4 regions of the Streptomyces sp. NPDC030245 genome follow, and region 1 is predicted to be linked to each of the others. Evidence: riboswitches for the same ligand, from Rfam matches in the RefSeq annotation. Region 1 holds a riboswitch; each other region holds the start of a gene.
What was found. A riboswitch is a leader RNA that binds a small molecule or an ion and turns the genes downstream of it on or off. The one in region 1 is predicted to bind cyclic di-AMP.

Region 1 (3,189 bases):
GACAACGCATCCGGGGAGGATGCGGGCCACGCGCGCGTAGAGGGGGCGTCTCGCTGCTGCGAGGGGCCTTCGTTCTCAAGCGGGGCGTACCACGCTGTGGATCGGCATGTAATAGATCGACTCGACGCGGACGTTCGCGCCCGGCTTCGGGGCGTGGATCATCTTGCCGTTGCCGATGTAGATCCCCACGTGACTGATGTCGTCGTAGAAGAACACAAGGTCACCCGGCTTGGCATCGGCGGTCTTCACGGTCGTGCCGACCTTGACCTGGTCCCATGTGGTGCGCGGCAGGGAGATCCCCGCGGCCTTCCAGGCGTCCTGGGTGAGTCCGGAGCAGTCGTAGGAGTCGGGGCCGGTGGCGCCCCAGACGTACGGCTTGCCGATCTGACCCTCCGCAAAATCGATGACCTTCGCGGCCTTGGTGGCGTAGCTGCCGTCGGTGCTTCCGGAGCCGGAGCCGGAACCGGAGTCCGAACCCGAGCCCGCGTCGGAACCAGAACCAGAACCGGAGCCGGATCCGGAACCAGAGCCCTGGTCGGCCTCCCGCTCCTTCTCCCGCTGCGCCGCCTCCTCGGCCTTCCGCTCGCGCTCCGCCTCCGCGGCCTGCTCGCGGGCCAGCTTCTCGGCCTTGCGCTTGGCCTCCTGCTTCTTCTTCCGCTCGATCTCCGCGAGCCGCGCCTTCTCCTCGGCGGTCAGCTTCGAAAGGAGCTCACGCGCGTCGCCCAGCTTCTTCTGGACGGTCCGCTTGCTCGTCCTGAGGTCGTCCCGGGAGTCGCTCAGCGTCTTGAGGCTCTTCGCGGCCTTCGTACGCTGCTCGGTCGCCGACGCCTGCTGCGCCTGGTAGTCGTCGACCGCCTTCTTCTGCCGCGAGGTCAGCCGGTCCGCCAGGTGGTTCTGGTCGAAGTAGCCCTGCGGGTCGTCGGCGAGCATCATCGCGGCCGTCTCCGAGACGGCACCCGTGCGGTACTGGGCAGCGGCGAACGAGCCCAGCTCCTCGCGTGCGTCGTTCAGCTCATCCGTGCGCCTGGCCACGTCGTCGAGCAGGCGGTCGACCTTCTTGCGCTGCTTGTCGGTGCGCTCCTTGACCGAGTTGTACTTCTGGGTGGCCACGCCGGCCTGCTGGTAGAGCTCGTCGACCTTCTTCTGGACCTCTTCGAGGCTGGGCTTCGTCGGCGCGGAGGGCGCCGCCTGCGCGCTCTGTGCCAGGAGGGCGACGGAGGTGAGGGCTGCCGTCGTGATGCCGATGGCGGGGGCCGTGCGTATGCCGGTTGTACGGGTCCGCGGCTTGCGGTGCGACGCCAAGGGAGGCGACTCCTTCCGTAGACCGCCTACCGGGTTAGCTGTCGGGTTCGGGCGGGTGGTTCGGAAGGCTGCCCTACAGTCCCGTACTTCGTACGGGACCGATTCACCCCAAGGTTCTGGTGGGTCCCCGGCTCCGAACACGTCGGACTCGGCGGAGGCCACCCGTTCCCGGCGGGGTTCGCCGGTGGGGGGCGAGTGGCCCGCCGGGCACGCTAGCCAACCCGTGTCACTCCTGTGAAGGTTGATGTTCGATATGCCCGATACATTTTCGTGACTTTACGAGGCCCTTGATGCGGGCAGGGCGGCGAGGGGGTGGAGGCGTAGCGGAGTGTGATCGCGTGCGAGCGCGGCGTAGGAAGAGGCGTAGGAAGGCCGGGGTGTGTCCGGAACCGCAGCGGGTTGTCAGTGGGGCCGCCTAGACTCGGGAGGCGATGAGCAGCCTCTTTGATGACAGCTTCCTGGCGGACCTGCAGCCCTCCCGGGCCGCGGACGAAGCGCCTCCGCCGCCGCCCGAGGACAGCGCTCCGGAGCCCATTCCGGACGATTTGTTCGACGGGAAGTTCGACGCGCCCATGACCCGGGAGTCGCACTACCGCGACGGCGCCCCGCGCCCGGTCATCGACCCGGCGTCGCTCCTCGACGGGCTGAACGAGAACCAGCGCGCGGCCGTCGTGCACGCCGGCTCCCCCCTGCTCATCGTGGCCGGCGCCGGCTCCGGCAAGACCCGTGTGCTGACCCACCGCATCGCGTACCTCCTCGCCGAGCGCGGCGTGCACCCCGGCCAGATCCTCGCGATCACCTTCACGAACAAGGCCGCGGGCGAGATGAAGGAGCGCGTCGAGCAGCTCGTCGGCCCCCGGGCGAACGCGATGTGGGTGTCCACCTTCCACAGCGCCTGCGTCCGCATCCTCCGCCGCGAGTACAAGAAGCTGGGCTTCACCTCCTCCTTCTCGATCTACGACGCCGCGGACTCCAAGCGCCTCATGGCCCTGGTCTGCCGCGACCTGGACCTCGACCCGAAGAAGTTCCCGCCGAAGTCGTTCAGCGCCAAGATCTCGAACCTGAAGAACGAGCTGATTGACGAAGAGGACTTCGCAGGTCAGGCTGCCGACGGCTTCGAGAAGACCCTCGCCCAGGCCTACGCCATGTACCAGTCGCGCCTCCGCGAGGCGAACGCGCTGGACTTCGACGACCTGATCATGACGACGGTCCACCTGCTGCGCGCCTTCCCGGACGTCGCCGAGCACTACAGGCGCCGTTTCCGGCACGTCATGGTGGACGAGTACCAGGACACGAACCACGCGCAGTACGCGCTGGTGCGCGAGCTGGTCGGCCCCTCCGGAGGCGAGGGGGACGACCCGGCGGAGCTGTGCGTGGTGGGCGACGCCGACCAGTCCATCTACGCCTTCCGCGGCGCCACGATCCGCAACATCCTCCAGTTCGAGGAGGACTACACCGACGCGACGACGATCCTCCTGGAGCAGAACTACCGCTCCACGCAGACGATCCTGACCGCCGCCAACGCGGTCATCGAGCGGAACGAGAGCCGCCGCCCCAAGAACCTCTGGACCAACCAGGGCGAGGGCGCACGCATCACCGGATACGTCGCCGACACCGAGCACGACGAGGCCCAGTTCGTCGCCGACGAGATCGACCGCCTCACCGACGCGGGCGAGGCCAAGGCCGGCGACGTCGCGATCTTCTACCGGACGAACGCCCAGTCCCGTGTCTTCGAAGAGATCTTCATCCGCGTCGGCCTGCCCTACAAGGTCGTCGGCGGCGTCCGCTTCTACGAGCGCAAGGAGGTCCGCGATGTGCTGGCCTACCTGCGCGTTCTCGCCAACCCCGAGGACGCGGTCCCGCTGCGCCGCATCCTGAACGTGCCGA
Region 2 (3,189 bases), on a different contig from region 1:
GGGGCCAGGGAAGCCAGGGGGGCCAGCGGGACCGAGCGTGCCTTCGTGCGGGTTCTGCCCCTCCTGCTGCTCATCGTCGGTGCCGGCTACGACATCGCGACCCCGCCGGAGTTCACCGCCGCTCCGCTCTTCACGGCGGCCCCGCTGATCGCCGCTCCCTTCTACTCCCTGCTCAGCACCGTCCTGACCGGCGTGGCGGCCACCGGCGCCGTCCTCTTCCTGCACTACGGCAACAGCGTCAGCAGCCATGTCGAGACCGTCACCGAAGTGGTCACCGTGGCGACCGTCGCCGCCCTCGCGATCGTGATCAACCGTGTCGTGCGCCGCGGCAACGACCGGCTCGCCATCGCCCGTTCCATCTCCGAGGCCACCCAGCGCGCTGTGCTGCCCGCGCCGGATCCGCGCATCGGCGGCCTGGACATCGCGGCACGGTACGAGGCGGCGCAGGCCGACGCGTTCATCGGAGGGGATCTGTACGCGGTGCAGGACACCCCGCACGGCGTGCGGCTCATCGTCGGCGACGTACGCGGAAAGGGCATGGGCGCGGTCGCGGCGGTCGCCGTCGTCATCGGCGCCTTCCGGGAGGCCGCCGAGCAGGAGGCCACCCTGGAGGCGGTGGCACAGCGACTGGAGCGGGCGCTGGCGCGCGAGGGCACCCGGCGCGACGGACTGGACGCGTTCGAGGGGTTCACCACCGCCGTCCTCGCGGAGATCCGGCACGCCGAGGGTTCCGTACGCCTGATCAACCGCGGGCACCCGCCGCCGCTGCTGCTGCGCGGCGACGGGCGGCTGTGCGTCATGTCGCCGAGCGAACCCGCGCTGCCGCTCGGCATGGGCGACCTGGGGGTCTGGCCGGACCGGGCGGACGAGTCGGAGTTCCCGCCCGGCGCGACGCTGCTCTTCTACACCGACGGCCTGTCGGAGGCGCGCGACGCGGCGGGGGAGTTCTACGATCCCGCGGCGCGGCTCGGCGGGCGGATCTTCCCGGGCCGGGGCGGCCCGCACGCGCTGCTCGCCGCCCTCGCGGGGGAGGTGCGGCGGCACACCGGGGGCGCCATGACGGACGACATGGCGCTGCTCGCGGTGCGGCGGCCCGCGGCCGGCGATGCGGAGGTCACCGCCGGTGACTGAAGTACACCGCTCCGCATAACGACTGACACACTGTCAAGAAAATGTAAAGCTCCGGTGTTTGAAGACCGGGGGTCAACTCGCCCCGGTCCGCACCTTCGTGTCCCGGTACGTACGGCCGATGAGCGTTAACGATCAACCGGAACGGCTTGGAATACGGACCCCCTGTCTATTAACGTTCGATAACGCAGCGCGGTCGTCCCAGCCGTCACTCGAGGCGGCTCCGCGCGCACGCGCCTAATCCCGCAAGGGAGCCGGGGAACCACCAACTTGGGGTGAATCGGGCAGCTGTGCCTCCGTGCCAGGTGCTCGTAGGAGACCTTCCTGCTCCGAACCCGTCAGCTAACCCGGTAGGCGAGAAGGAAGGAAAGGAGCGCGCCCCAGTGGCGTCCAACCGGCCTGCCCCCCGAGCCGTGTACGTTCCGAATGACGACGACTTCGGCGCGTACGACGAGGGCCCCCTCGCCTCCTCCGAGGAGTGGAACCCCACCGAGGAGTCCGTCCGCCCCGTCCGCGGCCGGCACCGCGTGCACAAGAAGAGCGGCGGCGGACTCGCCCGCAGCTCCACCGTGCTCGGCGTGGGCGTCATCGCCGCCGTCGGTGCGGGCGGCATCGCCACCGCGCAGGACGGCAAGCCGCCGGTCGCCATATCCCTGCCCGACCTGCCGGGCGTGGGTGCCGTCGCGGACTCGCTGCCGGCTGCCGAGTCCCTGCCGGGCGTCGGCGCGCTGATGTCCGACGACGCGCCGGAGACGACCACGGCCGCGGCCGCCGCTCCGCTCACCGCAGCCGGGGTCGGCGCGGGCGACGCCGAGCAGGGCACCACCGACGCGGGCGAGGCGCTGCGCGCCCGCATCATGCAGCAGGCCGAGAACCAGCAGGAGCAGGCGGACACCGCCGTGCGCACGGCCGCCGAGGAAGCCGCGGTCAAGAAGGCCGCCGAAGAGGCCGCCGAGCAGCAGAAGGCGGCCGAGAAGGCGGCGGACGCCAAGGCCGCGGCCAAGAAGAAGAAGGAGGAGGAGGCCCGCAAGGCGAAGGCCGAGGCCGAGCGCCGCGCCAAGCTCGCCAAGAGCTACGCCCTGCCCACCTCCTCGTACACCCTCACGTCGCACTTCGGTGACGCCGGTTCCATGTGGTCCTCCGGGCACCACACCGGTCTGGACTTCGCCGCTCCCACGGGTACCCCGCTCAAGGCCGTGCACACCGGCACCATCAAGGAGGCCGGCTGGGCGGGCGCCTACGGCTACCGCACCGTGCTCGAACTGGAGGACGGCACGGAGGTCTGGTACTGCCACCAGTCCTCGCTCAACGTGAGCGCGGGTCAGAAGGTCAGCACGGGCGACGTCATCGGCCGCGTCGGCGCGACCGGCAACGTCACCGGTCCCCACCTCCACATGGAGGTCCACACGCCCGGCGGCTCCGGGATCGACCCGCTCGGCTGGCTTCAGAGCAAGGGCCTGAACCCCTGAGAGCCTGTGCCTGACCCCTCTGAAAGACTCCGGCGGTCCTGGCGACAACCCCCCGACGCCAGGGCTGCCGGTCCCGGGAACGGAATGGTGTTTCCGGTGGTGGTGTTGGAGAACGTATGACTTCTCTTCGCCAGCTTGGCTCCTCCGACCTCGAGGTCTTCCCGCTCTCCCTCGGCGGCAACGTCTTCGGCTGGACCGCGGACCGGACGGCGTCCTTCGACGTCCTCGACGCCTACACCGCGGCCGGCGGCAACTTCATCGACACCGCCGACGTCTACTCGGCGTGGGCGGAGGGCAACCGGGGCGGCGAGTCCGAGACCCTCATCGGCGAGTGGCTGGCCGAGCGCGGCAACCGCTCCGACGTCGTCATCGCCACCAAGGTGAGCGCGCACCCCGAGTACAAGGGCCTCTCCGCGGCCAACGTCAAGGGCGCGGTCGACGCCTCGCTGCGCCGCCTCGGCACCGATTACATCGACCTCTACTACACCCACTACGACGATCCTTCGGTCCCGGTCGAGGAGATCATCGGCACGCTCGACGAGCTGGTGCGGGCCGGCAAGGTGCGGGCGATCGCGGCCTCCAACATCACCCC
Region 3 (3,189 bases), on a different contig from region 1:
GCGGTGCTCGTGTACGAACCCGTGACTGCCGCCGACGAGGGCGCAGAGGCCGCTGAGGAAGAAGAGGAGGCGGCGAAGTGACCGAGGCCGCGACGATGCAGTTCCACCCCCAGCCCCAGGCGGGCCCCGCCAAGCCCTGGGCCTTCCCGGCGCCCGAGCGCGGCACGCTGCCCAACGGCCTCACCGTGCTGCGCTGCGACCGCCCGGGCCAGCAGGTCGTCGCCGTCGAGATCAACCTCGAAGCGCCCCTGGACGCCGAGCCCGAGGGCCTCGACGGTGTCGCCACGATCATGGCGAGGGCCTTCAACGAAGGCACCGACAAGCACTCCGCCGAGGAGTTCGCCGCCGAGCTCGACCGCTGCGGCGCCACCATGGACGCGCACGCCGACCACCCCGGCGTACGCGTCTCCCTGGAGGTCCCGGTCTCCCGGCTGCCGAAGGCGCTCGGCCTGCTCGCCGACGCCCTGCGGGCCCCCGCCTTCGCGGACGGCGAGATCGAGCGGCTCGTCCGCAACCGCCTCGACGAGATCCCGCACGAGGCCGCCAACCCGGCGCGCCGCGCCGCCAAGGAGCTCTCCAAGGAGCTCTTCCCCGCGACCTCGCGCATGTCGCGCCCCCGCCAGGGCACCGAGGAGACGGTCGCGGCCATCGACTCGGCGGCGGTGCGCGCCTTCTACGAGAAGCACGTCCGCCCCGCCACGGCCACCCTCGTCGTGGTCGGCGACCTGACGGGGACCGACCTGGACGCCGTCCTCGCGGACACGGTGGGCGCCTGGACGGGCTCCCCGGGCGAGCCGCGCCCGGTGCCGCCGGTGACCGCCGACGACCGCGGCCGCGTCGTCATCGTGGACCGCCCCGGAGCGGTCCAGACGCAGCTGCTGATCGGCCGCATCGGCGCCGACCGGCACGACCGCGTCTGGCCGGCCCAGGTCCTCGGCACGTACTGCCTGGGCGGCACCCTCACCTCGCGTCTCGACCGCGTCCTGCGCGAGGAGAAGGGATACACCTACGGCGTACGGGCGTTCAGCCAGGTCCTGCGTTCGGCGCCGGACGGCTCGGGCGCCGCGATGCTCGCCATCAGCGGCTCCGTCGACACCCCGAACACGGGGCCTGCGCTGGAGGACCTGTGGAAGGTCCTGCGCGTCCTCGCCGCCGAGGGCCTCACGGACGCCGAGCGCGACGTGGCCGTGCAGAACCTGGTGGGCGTCGCCCCGCTCAAGTACGAGATGGCGGCCTCCGTGGCGGCCACCCTCGCCGACCAGGTCGAGCAGAACCTGCCGGACGACTTCCAGGCGCAGCTGTACCGGCAGCTGGCCGCCACCGGCACCGTGGAGGCCACCGCCGCCGTCGTGAACGCCTTCCCGGCGGACCGGCTGGTGACGATCCTGGTCGGGGACGCCGCGCAGATCGAGGAGCCCGTCAGGGCCCTCGGCCTCGGCGAAGTGAATGTCGTCACCAGCTGAGTGACGGTCAGGACATATCGGGACCCCGGTGACCGCTTCAGGTGCCGGGGTCCTCATATGTCCGAATTCATATGGTGGTTGCCTGTCTGCCGTGTGGCGTGCGCTACAAAAAGCGACTTCTGTTTGTCGATTGAAGGCGGCCCGTTTAGCGTCGACCCGGCTGTTCGTCGCGCAGTACGCCGCATCCGCGGCACCGGACAGTCATCGCCGAGTCCCCGTACGGCGCGAGCCAGGGGAGCCGGGGACCCACATGTCCCCTGGGGTGAATCGGGCACCTTGCCGTGAGGCGAGGGATCCGTAGGAGACCTTCCTGCTCCGAACCCGTCAGCTAACCCGGTAGGCGAGAGGGAAGGAAAGGAACACCCGCCACATGGCGTTCACCCGTGCCACCGGGAAGCACCGTCGTCCGAGCCGCCTGACGCGTACCACCGCGAACGTCGCCGGTGTCGCGGCGCTCACCACCACCGGTGTCATCGGCGGCCTCGCGGCCCCGGCGCTCGCCGCCCCCGACGAGGCGGCCATGGAGCACACCGGCCTCACCCAGGCGATATCCGTGGGCGGCTCGCTCGCCGCGAGCATCGACGCGCAGGCCGCGGCGCAGCAGGAGGCCGCCGACGACGCCGCCGCCGCGAAGAAGGCCGAAGAGGCCGCCAGGAAGCTGGCCGCCGAGGAGAAGCGGAAGGCCGAGGCCGAGGCCAAGGCGAAGGCCAAGAAGGAGCGCGAGGCCCGCGAGGCCAAGGAGCGCGCCTCCCGCGAGGCCGAGCGCAAGCGCCTGAACGCCTACGTCTCCCCGATCAGCGGCTCGTACGTCTCCACGGGCTACCAGACCGGCGGCGCCATGTGGTCCTCCGGCAGCCACACCGGCGTCGACTTCCACGCGGCGTCCGGCACCCCGGTCCACGCGGTCGGCTCCGGCACCGTCGTCGAGGCCGGCTGGGGCGGCGCCTACGGCAACAACGTGGTCATCAAGATGAACGACGGCACGTACACCCAGTACGGCCACATGTCGTCCCTCAGCGTCACCGTGGGCCAGACGGTCACCCCGGGCCAGCAGATCGGCCTCTCCGGTTCCACCGGCAACTCCAGCGGCCCGCACCTCCACTTCGAGGCCCGCACCGGCGCCGACTACGGCTCGGACATCGACCCCGTCGCGTACCTCCGCTCGCACGGCGTCAACGTCTGACGGACGGCGGCCCCCCGTACGGCACGCACGGCCCGTACAGCTTCGAAAGCCCCGGCTCGATCCGAGCCGGGGCTTTCGCGTGGCCCTCGCACGACCCTTGGCCAAAAGATATCCATGAATTCCGGCCCGCCGTCGGAATTCCGACGCCCTGCAATAGAGTCACTGAATGAGCGTCGGTCGACCGCGTTTCGCGGGGATTAAGGCGGAGGTCCGGTCATGCGCGTTCCCGCGCACTCGGTATGCACGGCCATTCGGGACGACATCGTCGCCGGTGTCCACGAAAGGGGCGGCCGGCTCACCGAGGAACTCCTCGCACGCCGCTACGGCGTCTCCCGGGTGCCCGTGCGCGAGGCCCTGCGCACGCTGGAGGCCGAGGGCTTCGTCGTCACCCGCAGGCACGCGGGCGCCTGCGTCGCCGAGCCCACGGAGCAGGAGGCCGCCGACCTCCTGGAGGTCAGGACGCTGCTCGAACCGCTCGCCGCGGCGCGCGCCGCGCAGCGCCGCACCGACGCGCACCTGAAGGTGTTGCGCGGGCTCGTCAGG
Region 4 (3,189 bases), on a different contig from region 1:
GCACCGCCTCGTCCATGACCACGCTGAGCCGCAGCGGCGGATCCGCGCGCAGCACGTCCTGCCGGGCGAGCCGGACCTCCACCAGCGCGTCGACCTGCTCCTGCGGCAGCTCGCCGAGCGCGGCCCGGGTCACCGCGCGGGCGTACTCGGAGGTCTGCAACAGGCCGGGAACCACGGACGTCTCCAGCGTGCGCACCCAGCTGGCCTGTGATTCCAGGCTGATGAAATCGCGGTAGGTGGCGGGCAGCAGACCGCGATAGGCCTTCCACCAGTGATGGCGCCCCGCGCCGGGATCGTCGGCGCCGGCGAACGCGATGAGCAGCTCACTGCGCTGCGGGTCCTTGACCTGATATGCCTCCATCAGCAGCCGTACGTCGGCGGCTTTCACGCCACTGCGGCCCGTTTCGATCCGGCTCACCTTGGACTGGTGCCAGCCGACCTTGGCCGCGGCCTCGCTGCTGGTGAGTCCCGCGTGAGCGCGCAGGGCGCGCAGGGCGGCGCCGAGCTGACGACGGCGCACCGCGGGGCCGTACTGCATGCCCGTCTCCTTTCGGACGGAGCCGTCGGATCTCCCGGCGGCGGGGCAGGGCAGTACGCGAGATTAGAGGAAGTACCGCTCTCACGCCCAAATACGGTCTGCCTTAGCAGAGTTCACCGCTTCGAGCGACAGATATATGCACATCTCGGTGGATCGCCACCCGTGACCGGCCAAGGAGTGGCAGGCTGGCGCGAAGCACCAGTCCGGGACTGTCCTCGAGTCATCCGCCGCGAGCCGGAGACCGGTCCCGGTGGGAAAGGGACAACGTCGCCATGGCAGACCACCAGGAAGCCTCCGTCACCCTGCCGAGCGATCCTGTCTCGGTCCCCGCCGCCCGGAAATTCGTCTCCCGCGTGCTCGCGGAATGGGGCCTGCCCGGCGACGCCGAGGTGGCCGACACGATCAGGCTGATCGTCTCCGAACTCACCACCAACGCCGTGCAGCACACCCTGGGCCAGTCGCCCACCTTCACCGTGGACCTGGAGCTCGACCGTGACGAGCAGCTGCGCATCGGTGTCACCGACAGCCACCCCCGCTACCCCAAGCGGCTCCCTGCGGCCGTCCAGCAGGACAACGGCCGCGGCATGGTCATCATCCGCTGGCTGGCGGCCGAGTGCGGCGGCAGGCTCTCTGTCAGCCCCACCGACGAGGGCGGCAAGACCGTGTGGATCGCGCTGCCCTGGCAGCCACCCGTCCAGCGCGGCTCGCGTGACGACGCCCGCTGACCGGTTCGGCCGGGGCCCGCGAGTGCCGCGCTGGACGGTGCGGTCAGCGCACCCTGCCGTACCAGACGCTGTTGGACCAGATCTTCTCCAGGCGCACCACGGTCCCCCTCTTGGGAGCGTGCCAGATGCGGTTGTTACCCGCGTAGATCCCGACGTGGTAGACGTTCCGTCCGGAGTGGAAGAACACCAGATCACCACGGGTCCGCTGGGACCTGGAGATGTGCTTGGTCTTGTTGTACTGCGCGGCGGCCGTGCGAGGCAGCTTCTTGCCCGTCTTCTTGAACGAGTAGAGCGTCAGGCCCGAGCAGTCGAACCGGTTGGGTCCGGCCGCCCCGTAGCCGTACGGGGAGCCCTTCTTGGACGCCGCGATCTTGAGCGCCTTCGTTCCGTGTGTCGCTGCCTCGGCCTCCGCCGTGAGCCCGGGGGCCACGACGGTGCCGCCCACGACGGCGAGCGTGAGGGCCGATGCGGCCCCCGTCCTGCTGAGCAGCGACGGAACATGATTCAGCGCGGTCATGCGCAACCCTTCGTCAGCCGCCTGTGAAGGATGACCTGTCGGGTTCGGGCAGGCGAAGATGCCCGGCCGCGTCGTGCTCTGCGGCTTAACCCCAAGGGCGTCGTCCGGACTTCCCGGACGGGCCCGTCGTACCTGGGTCCTCCACTCCTGCCGTTGCACAGATGTCGACCGGTCATCCGGGTGGCGGCAGGACTCGGCGTCCGCCCGGACCGCCCCGCCGCTGTGGCGGGGGCTTGTCGTCGGAAGGGATCTTGACCCGAAACAGGTCCGAAAACCGAGTCGAAACGGTGTTTTGTGAGGCTACTCACGACTGACCTGTTCAGGTGGACACTGCCGAATTCGGCGTTCCGCCGCCCTCTCTGACGACCGCTCGACCAGCAGCGGAATGCATAATTCCGCCCCTGCTGTACTCGCCGGACGCAACTTCGGACCGTGCGGATAAGGACGCGTGGGTACGCCGTCCGGGGTAGCCCGACTGGTCCGTTTCGAAGTCGCCCCGGACGTCCGGGCGTCGGAAGCGGGGGCGCCCGACGGAATTTCAGGAGCCTTGCGGGGGCGGCACGGTGAGTCGTCCCGCCCGCCGCTCGCCATCGAGGACGCGCAGCGCCCGGACCAGCGTGGGCGTGTGCATCTCAGTCTCGCCCCGCTGGTGCATGAGGGCGAGCGCGTCCCGCAGCGCGACCGCCCGGCCGACCAGGGCCTGGGCGGCGCGCAGACCGCGGTAGGTGTGCTCGGTGCGGGCCGGATTGATGCGGCCGAGCAGGTCGACGACTTCGAGATAGCGGTCGATCAACTCCGCCTCGGCGCGGGTGAGGGCGGGCAGGGGCGGCAGTTCGGGCGGCAGCATCGGTGGCTCACCTCGGGTCGCGGGCGGCGAGCGAGGCCTTGCGGCTCGGGATGATGCCGTCCACGAGCCCGTACTCCAGGGCCGCGGGCGCGTCGAAGATCTTGTCCCGTTCGACGTCCGCGGTGATCCGCTCCGGACTCTGCCCCGTGTGCCGTACGAGCATCTCCTCCAACTGCCGCCTGGTGCGCAGAAGTTCGTCGGCCTGGATCGCCAGGTCCGTGGCCTGGCCGTGGATCGGTTCGGAGACGGCCGGCTGGTGGATCAGAACGCGCGCGCCGGGCAGGGCGAACCGTTTTCCGGGGGTGCCCGCGGCGAGCAGGACGGCGGCGCCCGACGCGGCCTGGCCCAGGCAGATCGTCTCCACGTCGCAGCTGACGTACCGCATCGTGTCGTAGATCGCGGTCATCGCGCTGAACGAGCCGCCGGGGGAGTTGATGTACAGCGAGATGTCGCGGTCCGGCGCCTGGTGCTCCAGGTGCATGAACTGCGCCATCACGTCGTTCGCCGAGGTGGCGTCGACGGGCGCGCCGAGGAAGACGATCCGCTCTTCGAGGAGCTTCGA

Region 2: another riboswitch for cyclic di-AMP. It lies ahead of ACZ4Z4_RS32835 (M23 family metallopeptidase); the one in region 1 lies ahead of ACZ4Z4_RS28815 (C40 family peptidase).
Region 3: another riboswitch for cyclic di-AMP. It lies ahead of ACZ4Z4_RS09240 (M23 family metallopeptidase); the one in region 1 lies ahead of ACZ4Z4_RS28815 (C40 family peptidase).
Region 4: another riboswitch for cyclic di-AMP. It lies ahead of ACZ4Z4_RS33005 (C40 family peptidase); the one in region 1 lies ahead of ACZ4Z4_RS28815 (C40 family peptidase).

Annotation. Positions count from the first base shown of each region.
Region 1 covers NZ_JBVICF010000011.1:318,653-321,841, reverse strand. The annotation lists gene ACZ4Z4_RS28815 (C40 family peptidase) at 76-1,302, opposite strand; cyclic di-AMP (ydaO/yuaA leader) riboswitch at 1,311-1,466, opposite strand; gene pcrA (DNA helicase PcrA) at 1,734-3,189, shown strand, end outside.
Region 2 covers NZ_JBVICF010000014.1:243,626-246,814, forward strand. The annotation lists gene ACZ4Z4_RS32830 (PP2C family protein-serine/threonine phosphatase) at 1-1,131, shown strand, start outside; cyclic di-AMP (ydaO/yuaA leader) riboswitch at 1,353-1,500, shown strand; gene ACZ4Z4_RS32835 (M23 family metallopeptidase) at 1,512-2,597, shown strand; gene ACZ4Z4_RS32840 (aldo/keto reductase) at 2,714-3,189, shown strand, end outside.
Region 3 covers NZ_JBVICF010000003.1:148,957-152,145, forward strand. The annotation lists gene ACZ4Z4_RS09230 (M16 family metallopeptidase) at 1-81, shown strand, start outside; gene ACZ4Z4_RS09235 (M16 family metallopeptidase) at 78-1,463, shown strand; cyclic di-AMP (ydaO/yuaA leader) riboswitch at 1,659-1,821, shown strand; gene ACZ4Z4_RS09240 (M23 family metallopeptidase) at 1,834-2,646, shown strand; gene ACZ4Z4_RS09245 (GntR family transcriptional regulator) at 2,863-3,189, shown strand, end outside.
Region 4 covers NZ_JBVICF010000015.1:13,549-16,737, reverse strand. The annotation lists gene ACZ4Z4_RS33015 (helix-turn-helix domain-containing protein) at 1-538, opposite strand, end outside; gene ACZ4Z4_RS33010 (ATP-binding protein) at 811-1,263, shown strand; gene ACZ4Z4_RS33005 (C40 family peptidase) at 1,307-1,780, opposite strand; cyclic di-AMP (ydaO/yuaA leader) riboswitch at 1,784-1,960, opposite strand; gene ACZ4Z4_RS33000 (hypothetical protein) at 2,319-2,627, opposite strand; gene ACZ4Z4_RS32995 (ATP-dependent Clp protease proteolytic subunit) at 2,635-3,189, opposite strand, start outside.